DNA from 2 places in the Nocardia sp. GP40 genome. Region 1 is predicted to be linked to the other one. Evidence: riboswitches for the same ligand, from Rfam matches in the RefSeq annotation. Region 1 holds a riboswitch; the other holds the start of a gene.
The links. Region 1 has a riboswitch for cyclic di-AMP ahead of ABH933_RS34180 (transglycosylase family protein). Riboswitches for the same ligand answer to the same signal wherever they lie in the genome.
Positions count from the first base shown of each region.

Region 2: linked by a shared signal. The riboswitch ahead of ABH933_RS07495 (C40 family peptidase) and the one ahead of ABH933_RS34180 (transglycosylase family protein) in region 1 are both predicted to bind cyclic di-AMP.

Region 1 covers NZ_JBNPVW010000014.1:69,748-74,129, reverse strand. Annotated here, with positions in the region: gene ABH933_RS34190 (helicase-associated domain-containing protein) at 1-1,349, opposite strand, end outside; gene ABH933_RS34185 (hypothetical protein) at 1,553-1,741, shown strand; gene ABH933_RS34180 (transglycosylase family protein) at 1,809-2,504, opposite strand; cyclic di-AMP (ydaO/yuaA leader) riboswitch at 2,513-2,700, opposite strand; gene ABH933_RS34175 (hypothetical protein) at 2,979-3,212, opposite strand; gene ABH933_RS34170 (cold-shock protein) at 3,394-3,813, shown strand; gene ABH933_RS34165 (nuclear transport factor 2 family protein) at 4,007-4,378, shown strand.
Region 2 covers NZ_JBNPVW010000002.1:631,788-636,169, reverse strand. Annotated here, with positions in the region: gene ABH933_RS07505 (cation:proton antiporter) at 63-1,196, shown strand; gene ABH933_RS07500 (RNA-binding S4 domain-containing protein) at 1,229-1,642, opposite strand; gene ABH933_RS07495 (C40 family peptidase) at 1,738-2,370, opposite strand; cyclic di-AMP (ydaO/yuaA leader) riboswitch at 2,449-2,613, opposite strand; gene ABH933_RS07490 (hypothetical protein) at 2,927-3,175, opposite strand; gene ABH933_RS07485 (ATP-binding protein) at 3,418-4,382, shown strand, end outside.

The DNA of each region.
Region 1 (4,382 bases):
GTGCGAAAGTGCCTGCGCCAGCGCGGCTGCCGCCAGCTCAGGACGCGCGCCAGATCGCCCGGGGTCACCGCGCAGCCGGCGGGCGATTCGGCCAGCAGCGCGAGCATGGCTGACCGGTCCCGGACCGCGTGCATGTTGCGCAGTTCGAGCGAGAGCGCGGCGAGCGGTTTGTCGTTGGCGTCGCGCAGGCCGATCATCCACGGGAAGCGGTCCAGCTCCAGCCAGGCGTGCGCGAGTACCGCCCAGCGCCGTGCGGGCGGATTGTCCCGCCAGCCGTCCGCGGCCGTCGTCGGGGCCCAGCAGTCCTCGAGGGAGTCGTCCTCGGGCGGGGGCTCCGGAATTCCCTTGTCCAGCAGCCGCGCCGCCGCGAGCACCTCGGCGAGCAGGCCCACCCGGGTCTCGTCGATGCCGGTCTGCTTGGCGACGCGACGCAGCTCCCGCACACCCAGCCCGCCCGAGCGCAGCGCGGGGGCGGGCGCCTGCCCGAGCACCTCGAGAATGTCGCCGCAGTGCCGCAGCAGCTCGCCCACCTCGCCCGCGGCCGCGGCATTGACATCGGCTGCGGTGTATTTGATCGGCTCCGGCCGGGGCGGCACGAGCGCGTGCGGATCGGTCACCGGTTCGCGGCGCAGCACCTGCCCGACCGCGGACGGCAGTTCGACGGTCTCCTCGTCCACCCAGTTCAGCAGGCGGTGGGCCAGCAGCCGCTGGATGGGCCGCTCCGGCGGGGTGCCCTGGGCGGCGTCGCGGGTGCGTCCGCGCGGGCCGGTGGTGGCGAGCTTGTCCAACAGGGCCCGTTCGGCCGGGCCGATCTTGGTCAGCGCCACCACGATTTCCGGCTCGGTCAGCGCGTCCGGGAGTTCGGTGGTGCTGCCCAGCGGCCACGGCAGCGCATCCTTGGCGGCCGCGGCCAGCGACATCTCCTTCTCGCCCCAGACCAGCGCGCGCGCCGTGAGCCGGGCCAGGGCCGCGTCGACGGTCTTGGCGGGCACCCGGTCGGAGAGCAGGGCGTGCAGGCGCTTGCGGGGCAGCGGGGCCGCGGTGCGGCCGGGAAATCCGGCGCCCTGGACGCTCAGGGTCTCGATGATCGCGAATTCGAGCGTGTCCAGTTCCTCGCAGGCCCGCAGTACCGAGGCGCGCTGTTCGGCGCGCGCCGCCAGGACCGTCATCGAGGCGGGCAGGGGGACAGCGAGATCGGGACGCAGCTCCAGGAGGGTCACCAGGTCGTCGTCGCCGCGGCCGTCCAGCCAGTCGGCCAGGTCCTTGCCATCGGCCGAGCCGCGGGTAGCGGTGCGTTTTCCCGCGGGGCGATCGCCCCCGGCCCGGGGCGCTTGGTCGGTCGTGGTCATCCCATCCAGCCTACGGCGATGTGTCCGGGGCCGCTGTGGGGATCGGTCGCCCGGCGCCACATCGGGTACAGCGGTGGGCCGGCCGGCGCCACATCGGGAGCAGCGGTGGGCCGGTCGGCGCCACATCGGGAGCAGCGGTGGGCCGGCCGGCGCTGCGGGGACAGGGGCGTGCCTGATATTCACGGGCGTGCCAGAATGATGCCGTGGTGAACAAATCGAAGAAACCCTACGTCGACAACGGCTGGCCGTCGCTCGCCAATGGCGACCACGCGGTCACAGAGCTGTCGTCAGCCCGTTCCGGTGGGCTCTCGCCGTTCGGCGAGGACACCGAATTCCCGTTGCCGGCGGACGAGGTTCCGTATGTGCACCCGCACACGGTGATCAACCGCTGACCGACATATAGAAAAAAGGCCCCACATCCGAGAGGATGTGGGGCCTTTCTTCTATGCCCGAAGGAATTCAGTTGGGCAGAACGTTCTTGTTGGCCTCGAAGAAGTTGATCACGTTGGGATCGAGCTTCACGCCGCTGGCCTTGGCTGCGTTGTACGCGTCGAGCGCGGGCTGCGGCATCTGGATGCCGTGCTGCTGCGCCAGGGTGATGCCCTTGTCGACGGTTTGGAAGACCTGCTGGTTGGGGCTGGCCGGCGCGGGGTGCTGAACCGGGGCCTGAACCTGGGGGGCCGCCTCGGCCTGCGGCTGGGTCCAGTGCTGGCTGGCCGTCTGCGCGGGGGCGGTGTCGTTGGTGGTGGAGGGGGTGTACGTCGCGGGCTCCACACGCGGGGTCGAGCCGCTGTGCAGGCCCAGATGCGAAGAGCAGGAGGGCCATGCGCCCCAGCCCTGCGCGGCGAGAACCTTCTCGGCCACCGAGATCTGCTGCTCGCGGCTGGCGTGCTCGGGGGCAGCGGCATACTCACCGCCGCCGTAGGACCGCCACGTGCCCTGCGAGAACTGCAGCCCGCCGTGGAATCCGTTGCCGGTGTTGGTGCCCCAGTTGCCACCGGACTCACACTGAGCGAGCCTGTCCCAGTCGGAGTCTGGAGCCGCGGCTGCATGACCGGCGAGGGCCACACCGGCACCGCCCATGATCGCGCTGGTGACAGCGACCTTGGCGACGGTGCGACCGGTACTGGTCGGCTTGCGATGGCGTCCACTCATATCTGGTGTCTCCCTCTCGTACGCGCCTGCGAGGTGAGCTGTCGGGTTCGGACTGAGAGGCCGTCCGGCCCTGGTGCACCGGGTGGTGCGCCGGGGCTTCACCCCAAGGGATCGGTCGTTGCCGCCCGATCCCGCTTCCCTGCGTGGTGGGAACGTGGGTTCCCCGCCCTCGCCCCTGATTCCGTTGGGGTCCGGTACCCGCGGGGCGAGGTTCGGTGCGGCGGGCCGGGTGGTGTCGGAAGTGATCCCGACTGCGTTAGACCGTACGACGATCGCCGCGAAAAATCACCATTTGGTAACCGGCGTGTACGACCGGGTCGCGGTCCGGCGCAACGCCTTCCGGTATGGCGTCTGTGCTGGTGGATGCACTGTATTCCGTCCGAGCACGGTCCGTGACCACCCTGTGACCCTTCTGTGATGTGACGAAGATCACATGTGTAATAGGAAACTCAACAGGGCAAACAAGGAGGTCGCTCACCGCGCCCGGCGGCCGGACCACAGCGCGAAGACGATCGCGAGCAACAACCCCAGGGGTGTTGCGCCCATCGCGACGAGATACAGCCATAGCCCCGGTTTCGCGTCCGAGACGAGAGGGGTCACGAAGATGGCGACGATCGCCAGCAGGCCGATCGCGAAAAGGCCCAGAGCGAAGGGCAGCAGCCGATCCGAGGCGCGGCGCGGCGAGCGGTCTGAGGAGGAATCCGGCATTGCTGCACCGTAAAACTGATGTGCTTGGGCAATCGCCACCGGGGTAGACTCCATAGCAATCGCGTCCTGCATGCCTGTGTGGGGCGCGTTCTTTTCGCAAACAGAAAGGCGCCGGACCACATCCGGTTGCCCATGGCTGTGCCCGGGCCGTCCGGGCATCGAAGATGAACGGGTGAGCGCAGTGCCGACCGGCAAGGTGAAGTGGTACGACGTCGAGAAGGGCTTTGGATTCCTTTCCCAGGATGAGGGGGAGGACGTCTATGTTCGGTCGTCTGCGTTGCCCAAGGGTGTCGAGGGATTGAAGCCCGGGCAACGGGTCGAATTCGGAATGGCGGCCGGCCGCCGCGGTCCGCAGGCCCTGAGCCTCAAGCTGCTCGAGCCGCCACCGTCGGTGCGCGGAGAGCGGCAGGGGCACAAGGAGCTTCCGGCGCAGCATCCCCGCAAGGAGCCCGACGATCTGCACGGGATGATCGAGGACATGATCACCCTGCTAGAGGCGAAGGTGCAGCCGGACCTGCGCAAAGGTAAGTACCCGGACCGCAAGATGGCCCAGCGGATCGCCGAGGTCGTGCGCGGCGTGGCCCGCGAGCTGGACCACTGAGCGTGCTCGCCTGACTTGTGTTGTGCCGCAGCCCCCGACGCCGTTCGTGCGCCGGGGGCTGTCGCGTGTCACGGGCCGGATCGGCGCCGGCGTCACGACCGGTCGTCATTACCTAACGACGACAGATTCGGCACCGTCGCCCGCTGAATAACTTTGTGGTCAGCACGAACGAACTACCACGAAGGAGAACATCATGAGCGACATCAACGAGCTGGTCGAGCGCTACCTGGCCGCCTGGAACGAGACCGATCCCGCGGCCCGCGCCGCCCTGGTCGCCGAGGTCTTCGCCGAGGGCGCCTCCTACACCGATCCGCTGGTGGCCGTGCGCGGACACGACGGCCTCGAGGCCACCATCGCCGCGGTGCAGGGACAGTTCGCCGGACTGGTGTTCAGCTCCGGCGGGCCGGTCGACGCCCACCACGACATCGCCCGATTCACTTGGCATCTCGGCCCCGAGGGCGCCGAGCCGCTGGTCATCGGATTCGATGTCGCGCAGATCGGCGAGGACGGCCGGATCACGCAGGTGCTGGGGTTCCTGGACAAGGTCCCCGCGGGTGCCCTGTAAACCG
Region 2 (4,382 bases), on a different contig from region 1:
CGGCCGAGGCGGCGAAGAAGTCCGCGAAGTCGGGCGGCTCGTCGAAGTCGAAGAAGTAACCGTTGACTTTCTCCACGCTCGCGTTGGTGCTGGCGGTCGGGCTGGCGGGCCCGCTGCTGTCGTGGCGGGGCGCCTGGCATGTTCCGGTGATCGTGGGGGAGCTGCTGGCCGGAGTACTGTTCGGCGCCACGGGATTCGGAATCCTGCACACCGGCGACCCCACCTTCACCTTTCTGGCCGATATGGGATTCGCGCTGGTCATGTTCGTCGCGGGCACCCATGTGCCGGTGCGGGATCCGGCGGTGCGCTCGGCGCTGGCGGTCGGGGCGATGCGGGCGGTGCTGGTCGGAATCGTCGCCGCGGCGGCGGGTTACGCGCTGGCCGGGTGGTTCGGCACCGGACACGGCGCGGTGTACTCGGTGCTGATCGCCTCCTCCTCGGCGGCCCTGGCACTGCCGATCATCGATTCCCAGGGTCTGAGCGGCAAGCCGGTGCTGGAGCTGATGGCGCAGGTGGCGCTGGCCGATACCGCGTCCATCGTGGCGCTGCCACTGGTCATCGACATCGCCGATGCGGGGCGTGCCATGCTGGGCGCCCTGGCCGTCGCCGCCTCCGCGGTGGTGCTGTTCTTCGTGCTGCGGTATCTGGAGCGGTCCGGTCTGCGTCATCGCGCCCATGAGGTATCGGAGAAGCGAAAATTTGCTCTGGAATTGCGAGTAAGTCTGGCGCTGCTGTTCACCCTCGCCGCCGTGGCGACCCGCACCCACGTGTCGATCATGTTGGCGGGCTTCGCGACCGGACTCGCGGTGGCCGGAGTCGGAGAGCCGCGGCGGGTGGCGCGGCAGCTTTTCGCGATCACCGAGGGGTTCCTCAGTCCACTGTTCTTCGTCTGGCTGGGCGCCGAGCTGAATCTGCGCGAATTCGCCGACCGGCCCCGCCTGATTCTGCTGGGTCTGGGTCTGGGTCTGGCCGCGGTGCTGGCTCACGTGCTGATGCGTCTGCTGGGCCAGCCGATCACCTACGGCGCGCTGGCTGCGGCCCAGATCGGCGTGCCGGTCGCCGCGGTCACGATCGGCACCCAGCTGCACGTGCTGGCCCGCGGCGAGGCGGCGGCGATGATGCTGGGGGCCTTGGTGACGATCGCGATCGCAGCCACCGCCGCCGCCCTGGCGGCGAAGGCCGCACCGACGGCCTGACCGTCGGCCGCTGAGAGCACTGGCGTGGCACCTCAGTCTGGCCTGACATCGCGGGGAGGCGGGTCGGCGTCACGACCTAGCAGGCGATCCGTCTCGCGCCGTTCGCGTTTGGTGGGGCGGCCCGCGCCGCGGTCCCGGCGCGGCATGGCCGCCGCGATCTCGGGTGCGGGCGGCGACGGGCTCTTGTCTATCAGGCATTGCGCGGCGATCGCGGCGCCGACGCGTTTGGTGATGATCTGCTCGACGATGACGATGCGCTCGAGTCCGCTCTGCCGGACTCGGACCTCGTCACCGGGCTTGACCTGATGCGCGGGCTTGACCGCGACACCGTTCACCTTCACATGTCCGCCGCGGCATGCCGATGCCGCGGCGGATCTGGTTTTGAACAGCCGAACAGCCCAGGTCCAGGAGTCGACCCGGGCTATGCTCGGTTGTGTCGGTGGCAGTTTCGCTCCTCAGTGCGATACGCCCGACGGGCCCGAAGACGGCAGCGAAGCATAACCAAGCAGGGCCCTCGGAAGTATCGCCATTCGCCCCAGAATCAGGCTACGCGACGCGCGGTAACGATCTCACTGGGGTTCACGTGCGCGTAGCTGACGGTCTCACCCGACTGCGGCGCCTGGATGACCTTGCCGTCGCCGGCGTACATCTGCACGTGGCCGCCGCCCTCGGTGACGAGCAGGTCGCCGGGCTGCAGGTCCTTAAGGGCGACCGGCTTGCCGACGTGCGACTGCTCGAAGCTGGTGCGCGGCAGGTTGATTCCAGCCTGCTTGTAGGCCCACTGCACGAGGCCGGAGCAGTCGAAGTTCGACGGACCCGAGGCGCCCCAGATGTACTCCGCGCCGAGCTTGCTCTTGGCGGCATCGAGGGCGACGTCAGCGGCGGTGTTCTTGTTCTGAGCGGCAAACGGATTCGGAATGCCGGCGGTGAGGCCCGGGATGTCGGACTGCTGCAGACTCTGCGGCGCGAACTGCTTCTGCGCGGCCTTGATCTGATCCGCGTGATCCTTGATGAGGTCGGCGTGATCGGCCAGCGCCTGGTTCACGGCCTTGACCTGCTGGGTCAACGAAGGATCGACCGGCACATCGAAGTTTCCGACACCGGGTACGTTGATGGTCTGGGCCATCGCCGAAACAGCCGGCATCGCACCGGTTGTTGCGGCTACCGCACCCATAACGATCGCACCCTTGACGGAATTCGGGAGCCGGGATTCCCGTTGCAAACTGTGCTTACCCACCGAGCTGAGTCTCCTGTTTCTTCCATCCACCCGCCGACCGAGTTAGCTGACGGGTTCGGGCCGGGAAGATCGGTCCTACCTCACCGGCCTTGCGACCGGCGAGGATTCACCCCATTACATCTGGGTCCTCGGTTCGGCGAACGGGCCGCGACCCGGGCGCCGATTAGGCGGTAACTCGACGGGCCGTTCTCCTGCGAAGCGACAAACTCCATCAAGTCACGAGAAGATTACGGCTACGCGGCGGGGTTGTCCACCCCAACGCTCAGTGTGTGGGTGCGGGGTCGGAGAGCCCCGGCACGACCTGCGATTCTGTGACCCGGAATGTCGGGTAACGAGCCGATATCGGCTCGGGCACAGGGGATATCGAACTGATACTCGCCGCCGTTACACAGCGCGGCGACCCTTGTTTCACTTCCCATCAACGACGTGTCGCGCATCGGCGTCGGCGTGTCGGACATCGACGTACATGCGACACCCCGGCGCACCGCGCGGCTCATCGCCCACCGAGTGCCTGCTCGAGTTCCTCGATGCGCCGCTGCGCCTGCGCCAGCCCCACTTCGAGCCGGCCCAGCGCCATCACCAGTGGTCCGACGGCAAGGTCGGCCACCAGTTGCGGATCGTCGAGCCCCTGCTCGATGGCCGCGAGTATGTTCTGGCGGATGCGCGTGGCGACCGGCGCCTCGGCCGGCACGTTCCAGGACTCGACCACCTCGGCGACGGTGGGAACGGACTCCTCGGTCATGACCCTCCTGCGCTCGATATCCGGATATGAACTCCCGACAAGCCTAGAGAGCCGACGGCGTCCGCCGTCCGAGTCCACGCAATATCGCGTCCGCACCCGACCGAAGGACCGGTCGATCCGGTTTGCCGAAATATCGCTCTATGGCAGCCGGTTCCGCGCGATGCATGCCGGTCGATAGCCGTCTCTAGGGATCGCCCTAGACGTCCGAAGATTTTCCCGTACAGGCGCTACGGTGTACCGGCATGGACCCCGTGCGGAATCCGTATGCTCCCGGCGCCGGACAGCGCCCGCCCGAACTCGCGGGCCGCGCCAAGCAGCTCGACGCGTTCGACATCGTGCTCGAGCGAATCTCCCGGAGCCGGCCGGAACGCAGTGTGATGCTGACCGGCCTGCGCGGCGTGGGAAAGACCGTGCTGCTCAACCAGCTTCGCTCGGCCGCCCGCTCCCGAGACTGGGGCACAGGCAAATTGGAGGCCCGGCCCGAGCAGGAGCTGCGCCGTCCGCTCGCCTCGGCGCTGCACATGGCCGTGCGCTCGATCGCGGTGACGCATCGCAACCTGGAGATGGTCGACGACTTCCTGGGCATACTCAAGGCTTTCGCGCTGCGCTCCACCGCGGACAAGGGCATGCGGGAGCGCTGGCAGCCCGGCATCGACGTCCCCGCGGTCACCGGGCGCGCCGACTCCGGCGATATCGAGATCGACCTGGTGGAACTGCTGATGGAGGCGGCACAGGTGGCCCGCGAGATCGGCGTCGGCATCGCGATCTTCATCGACGAGATGCAGGATCTGTCCGCGCCGGACATCTCCGCGATCTGCGGGGCCTGCCACGAATTGAGTCAGGAGGCGGCGCCACTGATCGTGGTGGGCGCGGGGCTGCCACATCTGCCCGCGGTGCTCTCGGCCTCGAAGAGCTACTCCGAGCGGCTGTTCAGCTATCACCGCATCGATCGGCTCGACCGCGAATCGGCCGACCTGGCGCTCATCGCGCCCGCCGACCGCGAGCAGGTGAAATTTTCCCCGGAGGCGCTGGATTCGCTGTACCTCAAGGCCGACGGCTACCCGTATTTCGTGCAGGCCTACGGCAAGGCCACCTGGGATCTGGCCGCGCAGAGCCCGATCACGGCCGAGGATGTGGAGCTGGCCGCCCCCGCCGCGGAGGAGGAACTCGCGGTCGGCTTCTTCGGATCCCGCTACGAGCGGGCGAC